One region of the Paenibacillus sp. sgz302148 genome, then DNA from elsewhere that is predicted to be linked to it. Evidence: predicted binding sites of a transcription regulator. Region 1 holds the regulator's gene; each other region holds the start of a gene.
What was found. Region 1 encodes LexA, which represses DNA repair genes until DNA is damaged. Its sites were predicted from a motif close to CGAACATATGTTCG; they were not measured.
Positions count from the first base shown of each region.

Region 2: the regulator LexA is predicted to act here: its motif matches at 1,163-1,176, upstream of AC0LWM_RS08455 (YhjD family protein).
Region 3: the regulator LexA is predicted to act here: its motif matches at 1,393-1,406, upstream of AC0LWM_RS28350 (YhjD family protein).
Region 4: the regulator LexA is predicted to act here: its motif matches at 1,436-1,449, upstream of AC0LWM_RS19275 (ImmA/IrrE family metallo-endopeptidase).

Region 1 covers NZ_JBVYOJ010000020.1:8,113-11,235, reverse strand. Annotated here, with positions in the region: gene AC0LWM_RS25260 (carbohydrate-binding protein) at 1-968, shown strand, start outside; gene lexA (transcriptional repressor LexA) at 1,046-1,666, opposite strand; gene AC0LWM_RS25250 (ABC transporter ATP-binding protein) at 2,055-3,056, shown strand; gene AC0LWM_RS25245 (ABC transporter permease) at 3,069-3,123, shown strand, end outside.
Region 2 covers NZ_JBVYOJ010000004.1:281,133-284,255, reverse strand. Annotated here, with positions in the region: gene AC0LWM_RS08465 (Gfo/Idh/MocA family protein) at 1-60, shown strand, start outside; gene AC0LWM_RS08460 (aldo/keto reductase) at 81-1,016, shown strand; gene AC0LWM_RS08455 (YhjD family protein) at 1,233-1,619, shown strand; tRNA gene AC0LWM_RS08450 (tRNA-Val) at 1,695-1,770, shown strand; gene AC0LWM_RS08445 (ATP-dependent DNA ligase) at 2,296-3,123, opposite strand, start outside.
Region 3 covers NZ_JBVYOJ010000026.1:11,892-15,014, forward strand. Annotated here, with positions in the region: gene AC0LWM_RS28340 (Arm DNA-binding domain-containing protein) at 127-567, opposite strand; gene AC0LWM_RS28345 (stalk domain-containing protein) at 530-1,264, opposite strand; gene AC0LWM_RS28350 (YhjD family protein) at 1,471-1,887, shown strand; gene AC0LWM_RS28355 (hypothetical protein) at 1,971-2,243, shown strand; gene AC0LWM_RS28360 (stalk domain-containing protein) at 2,558-3,058, opposite strand.
Region 4 covers NZ_JBVYOJ010000012.1:225,557-228,679, forward strand. Annotated here, with positions in the region: gene AC0LWM_RS19265 (sigma-70 family RNA polymerase sigma factor) at 94-576, opposite strand; gene AC0LWM_RS19270 (helix-turn-helix domain-containing protein) at 855-1,304, shown strand; gene AC0LWM_RS19275 (ImmA/IrrE family metallo-endopeptidase) at 1,469-2,083, shown strand; gene AC0LWM_RS19280 (hypothetical protein) at 2,076-2,480, shown strand; gene AC0LWM_RS19285 (response regulator transcription factor) at 2,650-2,907, opposite strand; gene AC0LWM_RS19290 (LuxR C-terminal-related transcriptional regulator) at 3,086-3,123, opposite strand, start outside.

The sequences.
Region 1 (3,123 bases):
GGGATGGCGGGCAAGAGGTGGAAGCCGTCGGCGATTTTGACAAGGACGATTATTTGCGATATGAAAATGTATATGTACCTCATACGGGCTTTTACAAGTTTGAATTCCGGGTTGCCTCGGATGAAGCACAAACGTTTCGGTTCGAAGTGGACGGCGACCTGAGTCTGGTGGAAGTGCCGGATACGGGGGGAGATGGTTCGTTCACGACGGTGACCAAGTGGATCAAAATAACGGAAGGCATCCATCACTTCCGGATCGTATACGAAAGCCGGCCGGCGGGAACCGGCATGCTGCTGGACCGGTTCGCTTTAACTGCCGGGACACCGGTTTTGAAAGCGATTGAGCTACAAGGGGCTGCTGAGCTGAATGCAGGCGAGACGACGCAGTTACAGGCGGCAGCGATTGCTATGGACGGAAGCCGCAAGCCGATAACGTCGGGCGCCGTGTACCGAAGCTCGGATCCGACGGTGGCGGCGGTTGATGCGAACGGACTCGTGACGGCATTGAAATGGGGGACGATCGTGTTGACTGTCGACTACGAAGGGCAATCGGGCAGCTATACGTTGACTATATCGGATCCGAGCGTCGAGCTGACGATAATCAATGACACGGATCCGGCCATTGCGTATTTCGGCAATTATGGCATCGACTCGAACCGGCCCTTCGGCGATTACGAGAACGACGTTCACTATTTGATCGACCAAGGGGACTACTACGAGTACACGTTCGAAGGAACCGGAATCGAAATCGTTACGGAGAAGTATATCGACATGGGGAATATCGACGTCTATATCGATGGCGTATTGCATGCAACCGTTGACTGCGCATCGTCGATCAGGCTGGCGCAGCAGCATGTATTCCGCGCAAGCGGTCTTGGGAAGGGATCCCATACGATCAAGGTCGTTCATCAAACATCCGGCAAGATCGCGATCCTGGACGCGCTTGTCGTCGAAAGGCCGAAAACGTAATTCTCACATGAAAACACCCTCTGTGCAAAAGCGGCATCATGCCTATCTGCATAGAGGGTGTCTGTACGTTGCTCGGATTAGCGGAAATTGCGGAACAGCCCGATGACTTTGCCAAGAATGGTGACGTGCTTCAGCAGCAGCGGCTTCAGGGCAGGGTTTTCCGGTTGAAGACGGATATGATCCTTCTCTTTGTAGAACGTCTTGACGGTTGCTTCGTTCTCTTCCGTCATCGCCACGACGATATCTCCGTTATTGGCCGTTTGCTGCTGGCGGACGACAACAAAGTCTCCGTTATGAATGCCCGCCTCAATCATGCTGTCCCCGGATACCGTGAGCATAAATACAGGCTGGTCGTTCACCAGATGGCTTGGCAAAGGGAAATAATCTTCGATGTTCTCCGTCGCCGTAATCGGTTCGCCTGCCGTAACTTTACCGACAATCGGCACCTTGGCGATGGAATGGGCGAACATGCTGAGCGATTCGTCACCGCCGAGAATCTCGATCGCGCGAGGTTTCGTCGGGTCGCGGCGAATGAGCCCTTTCTTCTCCAAACGGTCCAGATGACCGTGCACGGTCGAGCTGGAGGCCAGTCCAACCGCTTCTCCGATTTCGCGAACGGATGGAGGATAGCCTTTATCCCGGACTTCGTTTTTTATAAATTGTAAGATCGCCTGTTGTCGGTTGGATAGTTTCGACATATGAATTCCTCCACATTGCAGCTTTATTATGGAAATTATAACACGGAACCGGAGTTCGCACAAACATAAGTTCGAAAAAAATGCAAAAATTTGTTCGCACCCCGCAAAAATGACACGATTTAGAAAAAATCATGAAAATCCGGTTGCCAAATCCGAAATCCGCATGGTAGTATATAACAATCATTGGAAGGGCTTCTAGGGATCCGACGGTTTGTCCGGTCGAACCAAGCGAAGCCGGCACGGAAAGTACTGTGCTACACCGTGGGGATAAAAGACCTTCGGCAAGTTCCGCCATTTAGGCGAAACGGCCGCAGGTCTTTTTTGCTTTAATTGGATAAAGAAGCAGGGGGCAAAAAGGGCAGAAGATAACAGGATTGGGGGAGCGAACGTGGGAGCAATACGCATTGAAGGATTAACCAAAGCTTTTGCAGTGAAAAAGAAAAGGGAAGGCTTTCTCGCCAGCCTGAAATCGGTCGTGAAGCCGGAGTATACCGAGAAAATCGCGGTGCATTCGATCGACCTGTCGATCGAGCAAGGGGAGACGGTGGCATTCCTCGGGCCGAACGGAGCGGGCAAATCAACAACGATCAAAATGCTGGCCGGCATTTTGCACCCGACCTCCGGTACGGCCGATGTTCTAGGCTTATGCCCTTGGCGAGACCGGAACAAGCTCGCTTACAAGATCGGGACGGTGTTCGGGCAGAAGTCCCAGCTATGGTACCACCTTCCGCCGAGCGACACGTTCGAGCTGATGAGCCGCATTTACGAGCTGAAGAGGAGCGAGTTCATCCACCGTCGCGACGATTTGGTCCGGAGGTTCGCGCTGGAGCCGTATTTGCACACCCCGGTCCGCAAGCTGTCGCTGGGCGAGCGGATGCGATGCGAGATCGCCGCGGCGCTGCTGCATCGGCCGGAAATTATTTTTCTCGACGAGCCGACGATCGGGCTCGACGTTATCGTGAAGCAGCGCATCCGCGAGCTGATCCGCGAAATGAACCGCGAGGAAGGGACGACGATTTTCCTCACCTCGCATGATCCCGGCGACATGGAGCAGCTGTGCAGGCGCGCGGTTGTCATCAACCACGGTATGCTCATTTTCGACGACAAGGTGAACAGTCTGAAAAAAGATTTCCTCACGCACAAAACCGTCCATTTGAAGCTGAAGCGGCCTGCGGAAACTTTTGTGTTGGAGGGCGCCGAGGTGCTGAAGAGCAAGGGCAACGGCTTGAAGCTGTCCGTCGACACGTCGCTTGCCAGCATCGAATCGGTGCTGTCGCTCGTGATCGATCGGTACGGCATCGAGGACGTTACGGTCGAAGACCCGCCGATGGAAGATATTATCGGCCATATTTATGCCCGGGGCGGTCAAACCGCAAGCTCGGCCGTATAGGGGGGGAGCCGGATGAACGCAATTGCATCAACCGTTGTCAAGTTTGCCGCGATCGGGCGAATTACCG
Region 2 (3,123 bases), on a different contig from region 1:
AAAGTTATCGATGCGTGTCTGGCGTCTGCGCGTCAGAAAAAACGAATTAATCTATCCTAATCGGAAATGGAGATAATCTCATGAAAAAAATAAATGTCGCTGGCGTTCGGCAAGGCTGCACGCAGCTCATTCTCGGTTCGACGATGTTTCATAACGCGAGTATGGAATTTACGAACGAGATGCTGGACGCTTATGTGTCCCTTGGCGGTAATACGATCGATTCAGCCCATGTTTACGGTGCTGAAAGTGCCAAAGCCGTTGGTTTGTGGATGGAATCGCGGAGCAATCGGGGCGATATGGTCATCATCGGCAAAGGTGCGCATCATGATCATCTCGGGCCGCGGATGACGAAGCAGGCGATCGCCGATGATTTGACGGAATCGCTCGAGCGGCTGCGCAGCGATTATGTCGATATCTATATGCTGCATCGTGATGATGTCAATACGCCGGTCGGATACATACTGGAAGCGCTTAATGAAGAGCTGGAAGCCGGCCGCTGTCTAGCACTCGGCGTCTCGAACTGGACGTATCAGCGAATCCAAGAGGCGAATGAATACGCCGCCGCGCATGGCTTGACCGGGTTTGTGTGCAACAGCCCGAACCTCAGCTTAGCGAAGCCGAATGAACCGCGTTGGCCGGGCTGCGTTTCCGTGGATTCGGATTATGCCGCATGGCATGAACGTTCGCAGATGCCTCTGCTGTCCTGGTCGTCGCAGGCGGGAGGATTTTTCACCGGGCGGTTCGCTCCGGATAAGCTGGACGACGCCGAAGCGGTGAGAGTCTACTACAGCGATGCCAACTGGGAAAGATTGCGCCGGGCCGAGATTTTGGCAAAGGAGAAGGGAGTTGACGCCAACCAGATTGCACTTGCTTACGTGCTGCATCAGCCGTTCCCGACTTGTGCGCTCGTCGGACCCTACAAGGTGAGCGAGCTGCGCTCCAGCGCAATAGCATTGGATGTGGAGCTGACGCAGGGTGAGTTCCGTTGGTTGGATTTAGCGCAGGAATCGCGGTAAGGATTGCTCGGGAAGATGACTCGGTCGTAATCGAGTGTGGTATGCACGAATAGTTTGGTGTTGAGCAGCTTAAGCTCGGTTAACATTTCGGAAGTCTCGTTTCCTTCGGGGAACGGGACTTTTTTTCGTTGGAAGAGCTTGACAATGGAATGTATGTTCGGTAGAATAGAAGTAGATACGGGAACAAATGTTCTTTGTTGGAGGAGAGATGCGGAAATGAACCAGGCGATATTACATACGGATGAAGAGCTTATGCTAGTCACAACATACATGCTGTACCCCCTTATTCTTGATTTATTGGAACGCGATTTGAAAGTCATGAACATACTTCAGCTCAGGATGCTTCCCGTCTCCGCCAGCACGTTCAGGCAAGCGCAAGAGATGATTATGAAAGACATTGCCGCTATGCGGAAGTCGATCCGGCTGCAAGGGGTGATCATTTATGAAGAACGCCGAGCGGAGAAGGGTCTCGAGATTACGTTTGTATGCCGCGGCGATCGCCGTCATGTGCATTTGCCATGGAATCAAGTCCGCGGTGAAGTCGTAAGGAAGCTTGGTCATTATTTCGGTGTGACAGCGTTGGAGAGCAGCTTAGGGGAGTAATCTCAAATAAAATTAAATATTGTGTTGACATATGGGCTGCTCCTTGGTATTATATATCTTGTCGCTGCTAATTACGATCTGATAGCTCAGCTGGGAGAGCACCATCTTGACAGGGTGGGGGTCACAGGTTCGAACCCTGTTCAGATCACCATAATACAAATGCGATAACCCTTGAGGAATCAAGGGTTTTTTTATTTTTTGTTCTGACCTTGCCAAAGTTGAATTAAGGAGATATGAGTAGGTTGGAGACGAGTTGGGGACGATATAAAGTTTTGTTGAAAATCAAGCGGAGCGTGACTTGACCCGATTAATGAATTTGATTAATAAAGAGAGTGAATAGTAGGTGATTAATACACTGATTATAAAGATATCTGCTCTAAATGAAGTTGTAGTGAAAAAGCGTTCAAAAATGAAAATATTGTTGGTAGGGGCTTCCAAACCATGGTACGTAATAAAGTTCAAAGGAAAACCCAATTTAAATACTTGATACCCATCTTGATGAAAAGTCCCCCACCAAATTGAAGAAAGCGGTAAGATGAAGCTCCATAGCAGAAGTCTTGTCTTATTCAAATCGTTTTTCCCCTCCTTTGCATAATTAAACATATTATAACAGGAAAAGTTAGGGGGTTCGAGTGCGGATATTTGAATTATGAATTTTTATTAATCTGCTACAGCCCTATATAAATTGAACAAATGCCGGGCTGCGCAATAATCCAGCTCGCGTCCAATTCCGCATTTTAACTTTTGACCGTAGCCGTGGCTCCACAAATACATAATCTGTATTCTCCCCGGTAATTATTGATTGGCTGACGTTGAAGAACGCTTTTTTCTGCGCCGTAGTGACGCCAAGCTCAATAATCCCCGCCGGCCGCAACTGGCCGCCGTCATCAACTGCAACGAGCCACCCGAATTCGCTTTTGCGCCAGCCGGCGATGACTACTTCGGCATACTGCCAGTTGATTACTTTTTGCCATGCTGCCGATCGGCGGCTTACGTATGTGCTTTCCTTCCTCTTTGCAACGATTCCTTCAAGCTGTCGCGATTTGATCTCCTCAAAAAGCCGCTCGCCTTCCCTCTCGATATACAGTATTTTCGATACGCGTTCGTTTCCGAAATTGAGATGAGCTAGAATTTCTTTACGTTTTATTAGCGGTAATCCGCGCAAGTCTTGGCCGTTTAAGCGCAGGATATCAAATACGATATAGTTCGCCGGCAGCGACGCGGCTAGCGAATTGATTTTTTCGTCCTTATGGGCAGAGAACCGTTCCATTACGGATTCAAATTCGATCGCGCCGGTCTGAGGATCAACGCAAGCGACCTCTCCATCCAATACGATATCGTCGATTGCAATATGAAGCAGCTCCGGGTATTGTCGCGTACACTCCACCTGATGCCGCGTATAAAGGCGGGTCCGTCCGTTTTGGCGCGACAAGATCAGCCGGTGGCCGTCAATCTTGGGCTCAAATATATAATCAGCATGGGAAAATGCGGATTTTGCTGTTGT
Region 3 (3,123 bases), on a different contig from region 1:
ATCGTCTTGGTGGCCGAGACGCTCCATAATTGCTTCAAGTGATTACTTCTGCTTCCCCTGGTTATGTCTTTAATTGATATCTTGCCGAAAAATGGGCGTAATCTGCTTAACTCGTGTTGCCGTACCCTACCGGTGCCCAGTACCCATGTATAGGGTATACCATTCTTGTGCGAAATCTTTCTCTTCCACAAAAGTTCCATGGTGTACATCCAGCTCCAGCTGAGCTGCTGCCAGTTCAGCCTCTTTCTTGGTTTTAAATCCGCCTTTCTCTACTTGCTTGCGTCGGCCTGTTTGCGGGTCAATTTCAGTATAGGCCCGAAAACTCCATGACGCTCCACATGTACAACGTTTCCCTTCATCGCATTTACAATGTTTTTGTCGGAAAGTAGCCAACTTTTGGTATTCCCTTAAGCGTGTTGATTTGGAGACGCTGGACCGGCTTTGCGTTTTTCTGGAAGTTGGGATAGGGGATATACTGGAACATAAAAAAGAGCAGGAGGCATAATGCTTCGCTGCTCTTTCGGCTACATTATTTTGTTTTAAACCAAACGCCGCCAGTGCCGTCATACTTTCTGCCGAAAGTAATCACCGGGTTAGCGTCGTCCTTTTTAACCTGGAAGACAGCCCATCCAGTATTAGACGCGCCCTTATAAAGTGATGCGTCTATACTCGGCTCTGGTGCTACAACACTTTTGCGGTTATAGTCTTTCCCTGACGAGGACACAAGGGTGAAATCAGCTTGCGAGATGTCAGCCACTTTGTCATCGTTATCATTATCTGTAATTGCGATATTGATTTTTGCGAGCATATATTCAAAGCCTTCATCTGGTGCGTCGTTAAACATGTTTGCATCTTGTACTTGCCTCCATGCTTCCTCGCCACGAATCACTTCTTCAATGGATATTTTTCCCTTGTATGAGTCTAGTGTATTCTTAACAGTAAAGGATAATTCCGTTCCGAGAGCTGCAGGGTTTTTCCGGTTCACTGAATCAGATGACGCCGGCGTCGTTGGTTGTGTTGTTGTCGACGTAGGCATGTTGATCTTGATCGTCGATGTAGCTGGGTCGAAGTCGACTTTCGCCCCTAACATCTGGCTTACTGCTCGCAGAGGTACGTATGTAGATCCATTAATCTCTTTTACATCGACGTTGACTATCTTATCGTTTACTTTCACCGTATAATTCCGCGCCGCGAAAACTCCAGCGCTGAACAGCATTGCTCCGCTTAATACTGCTGCAGTAATGATTGCAAATTTCTTTTTCATCTCAAAACCTCGCTTTCTAATTTGATATAACGACATTATATTACAGAATTATACAGGGCAGCAAAGAAAATTTTATGAAAGTCGGGTTATCTCCATCTCGCATTATTTCATATTGATCGTATATAATGCGAATAAATGTTCCTATTTTGAAGGCGGACAAAATAAGCAAGAAGCTTGCTGACAACGGGCGCTGGGAGTCCAGCAGGATGATGCTGCCGGAGCACAGGGAAGTTCTGATTGATCAGATGCGGCCAAAGACAGAAGTACGCCTAGCGCCAGGTAAGGAAGAGCTACAGCTAATCCATGAATCCATTCTGCTGCAGGCGATACTCACCATTGTTTCTAATGGCCGAAATAACATAACCAAAGCAGACCATCCTATGCAGGAATTATTTGTTCTGGCGACTGATGTTCTAATTGATCTGGTTAACTCTGATTTGGCACAAGCACGAAAAGCGCTCCGGTCGAACAACCTCAAATACTGGGAGGATGAGCAGATCGACGGGACGATGTGGTACCGTTATGTTTATCATGGTTACGAGGGACGTTTAGGGATAACGCGCGATACGATCAAAGCAGAAATGAGTGTGCGCCTGGGCAGATATTTTTCGGCGGTTTTTTAATCAGAAGACAGGTGAGGACATGGACAATTTAATCGGATATAGAATTAGCAAGATAAGAACAAATCATAGGAAAACTGTTCAACATGTCACAGACGGAACCGGAATCGAACGATCTGTATGAGGATGGCAATGTAACACCATCTGATGAGCATCTTAAATTGATCGCTGATTTCTTTGAGGTTAACGTGGAACGTTTATTAGGTATTGATATAAATCGTGGGTCGATACGCATCTGCTATTGTTGTAAAACCGAGCATACACCCGAGGAAATGGACGATATATACGATTCGGTTAGTTCTGTATTAGAGGAAAGGAAAAAGCATGGATTAGTCGGGAATTTGAGTACAGGAACATGAGGTTCTGTGGCATGGATGCTAAAAGGCAATGTCCCTCGTTTGTCCCTTAGGAACAACATTTCTTCATGGGAAACACACTAATAATATGGAAAGAACGTAAAAAGAAAAAGCCCGCGAGCCTTAGAATATAAAGGCTTGCGGGAAAATGGGAGTTTTCGTGGGAAACTTGCTAAGAAATGCAAGTGTATGGGCGGCATGATGTAATACAAAAAAGGCATCTCGCGAGTTCTTTGAACTTCGAGATGCCTTTTTTTACTCTATACTTGGTTAGATTTCTTGGTTAACGTTGCGCTACTTAGGACGGTGCTTACCCGTTATTCTTGGTGTCCTGCTTTATCGGTCAATTCCCGCAATTTTTGCTGGGCCACGATCTTATATTGTTCCAACCGAGCCTGATCGTATTGCAACGTTTCGAGCCTCGATTGGAAACGTTTGATTTCTTCGGCGGTATATTTCGAACTTCCCCTGCTTATATCCTCCAATGCTTTCCTGACCGCTTCCTGGGATTTTTCCAGCTCTCTTAGCCGTTTTTCGGCTAGGTGGATGCCTTCCATATACATCTGCACGGACGGCTTCTTGGTCAGCACGATCTTCTCGTCCTGCAAATTGATGCTATAGCCTGCGGCCTCGGCGATTTCCCTTACCGGCACGAAGCTTTTGCCGTCAACGACGATCGCCGCGCCAAGCTTGCTGCCATTGATGATTACGTCTACTTTATTGTCTTTCTCTGACATAAGATCCGCAAGCATGCTGAAAGAAACGCCCAAAGCGATTCCGAGCAAAATGCCAATCGCCAGATAGGTATTTTTCTTCATGATTCGACCTCTTGCTTTTTTTAACACCAGTATAGCACAGACTCTATTACCTCTCTATGGAAAAC
Region 4 (3,123 bases), on a different contig from region 1:
CGTAAGCTTGCCTTCATTTTGATATCGCCTCCTCATTACAGGAACATATGTTCCTATCATCTATAGGTGGCAATCGGAAGACAAGGCCGGAAATCAGCGCTGCGATGCGTTTTCCGTTCGGAGTACGGCAAGCTTCTTGTTCGCCCTACGAACATAAATACTGACCGTCCCCTTGCTAACCGAGAGCAGCTCCGCGATTTGCGAAAGCGTAAATCCTCGGCCATGGGCGAGCTCGAAGCACTCTCGTTCCCTCGCGCTCAGCAGCGATAACGCCGCTTCCAGCTTGTCCAACTGCTGCTTGGATAGCACTACGTCCCGTTGTCCCGAATACGAGGGCGATTCCATTACCGCCTGCAAAATAATCGGGTCTGTCAGCAGCTCCCGCTGCACGCTGGATCTTCGCTCGACACCGCGCCGGTTGCCCGGCTGCCGTCCGGTCGAAATCCACTGCATGACCCATTCGACTTCGCGGACCATGCCGGCAACGATTTGCCGTTCGCCCGCTTCCGCCACGTTCGGGAGAAGCTCGTCCAACGTTTTTTTCGATTGCTGATATTGAATCCATAAATCGAACATGTAATCCCTCCATTCATGATTTTTGTTCCTAAAAGGAACATTCGGACTATAAATAAACGGTATTAGAAATAATTCGATGGTTTAAAGTTATCAAAAGTTGCACGATTGTTCCGTTTAGGAACATTTTGTGCTAACAATATACCCTCTAACAAATGGAATGTCAAGAACGTTTGTTCCTATTTTTCGAATTTTTTTTAAGGAACATAAGTTCTGTTTTGTTATTTCTTTTTTCCAATACTTGATGTAAAATAGGAACAGCACATTCCGGTGGTGATCAAGTGACTGCATTCGCGCAACGCTTCAAGCAGCTTAGAGAAGACAGTAAACATTGGACACAAGACCAAGCAGCCGAAGCGCTTGGCGTATCGCGGTCGACGATCGCAGGTTATGAGTCGGAAGAGAAGAACCGCATTCCCCGAGAAGAAACATTGCATCGAATGGCGGATTTGTTCCAGGTTTCGATCGACTATTTGCTCGGCAAGACGGACGAGCCCCGGCCCGTTCACGTGTTGGCCGCTCAGTTGAGCACGAGCGAAAAAGAAGCCGCCGAGAGTCCGGAGAACAATAAGGCTGAAGACGAAAGCGGCCACGAGTGGGACGATCCGGAGATGAACGTTTTTTTCAAGGAGTATAAGGAAGCACCTGAGCAAAGGCGCCGCGAACTGCGGCAGTTCTGGGAGTTTCTGAAGCTTCAGGAGTCCGGCCGCAAGCCGGAAGACCCACAATAATGCTTTATCCGCACGAAAGCCGGGCAAGGCACGCTGGATCCAAGGCTCGGATATTCGGCCAATGCAGCATATCATAGAACGGACTCAATATGTACGCCCTTTATGTAGGGCTTTTCTTTTTCGCGAGTAACCAAACATATATTCGTAATCGTAGGGGTGTTGTCATGCAAAATTATCCTTTGACGCCGTTGGAAGAATGGATCGAGCGGTTGTACCGGAACATCGGCATCAAGGAGCCGAATCAATTGACCATCACCGAGCTTGCGGCAAGGCTGAACATTTGGGTGTATTATCTCGAAATCGGAAGCCAGGTCATTGAACGCAACGGCATGTTCAGCATGAACATCGACAGCAGGCAAAGCCCCGAGAGACAGTGGGAGGATTTCCTGCACGAACTGTGCCACGTGCTTCGCCATGCGGGCAACCAGATGCAAATGCCGGCGGCCTACACGCAAATGCAGGAGCTGGAGGCAAATAACTTTCAGCTGTACGCGGCCATCCCGTATTCCATGCTCCGCAAGCTGGAACTGCCCCGGCAGCAGAGCGAAATCATCGATTTGCTGACGCAGGAGTTCAAAGTAACGCCGGACTTGGCCCGGCGAAGGCTTGAAGGGATTCAGCGGCGCGTTTTGCAGTGCATCGTATCGGAAGAGACGGCCAAGGTCGCCCGCAACAAGCGTAGGAAATTTGACCCAGCCAATTGGAGCGAGGAAACAAAATCGATTATGGAGAAGCTGTATCATCAGCTTCAAGCGAGGGGGAGCCGCAAGCGTGGCTAATTTGACGGTGCTGTACGATTTTTATGAAGATAGGATGAAGGCGGAAACGCTGGTGCTGTTCTGCCGAAGAGGGGAGCTCGATTGGAATCGTCGCATGCTCCGGCTTCCGCTGACGGCGCCTTTCCGCCCGATGTGCAGGGACGATTATATGGATGGATCGCTGCATGCTTCCGTGCTGCTGGAGGATTTGACGGTGTGCCGCGACCTGCCGCATACGATCGGAATCGATATAAGCTCGATGAAGCGTCGTTACGAAGAAACCGGGCTGGATCTTACCGATGTCTGCCGTTTGATGATCCGTATGGAGGACATCGAGGAGGTGCTGCAGGTGGAGCTTACGGATCGATTTGCCTGGAATGCGCCGAAACGAAATAAAACGATGATTCTGGAGCACTAGGCTTGATCGTTTACGTCTTTACAATAATTTTCAATTAAGCCTTTAAACCCCTTGCCGCATAACTTCATGCGCGTTAGAAATGCGAAAAAACTTTCCTTCTTCTGCTGAAGGAAAGTTTTTCATCCGTTCGTATTGTGCCCCCGATTCATGACCGATCCTACAAGCTTCGTTACGCGTGCAATGCCGACTTGATCACAAGAGACAACAGCTCTCTTGTCGAAGTTGTGTTCGTTTTCCGCTGAATGTTGGACATGTGCGTTTTCACCGTTTTTTCCGTCACGACTAATGCGTTGGCCAGCTCTTTGTTGCTGGAACCATACATCGTAAGATGCATGATCAATTCCAATTCTCTTGTTGTGAGATGAAATTCACGCGCCATCCGCATGCACGCCCCATTGATTTCATTTGTCTTTTGATCTGCGATCAATGTCCCACACCCCTGGCTGTCCAAAATTTCTCTCATAACGAAACGATTTGTCCGTTTGGTTACTTCCATTTTGCAGCATTGAGGTAATTTTTCCTATCACCTGCGTTTCCTATTTCCTCAGACTTTTTTCCGAGCACAAGTATAGGATATGCTTCCTATACAAGTTCTGAACCGACAGTTAATTTCTGTGTTTCGCGTAAAAGTCCCCAAAATACA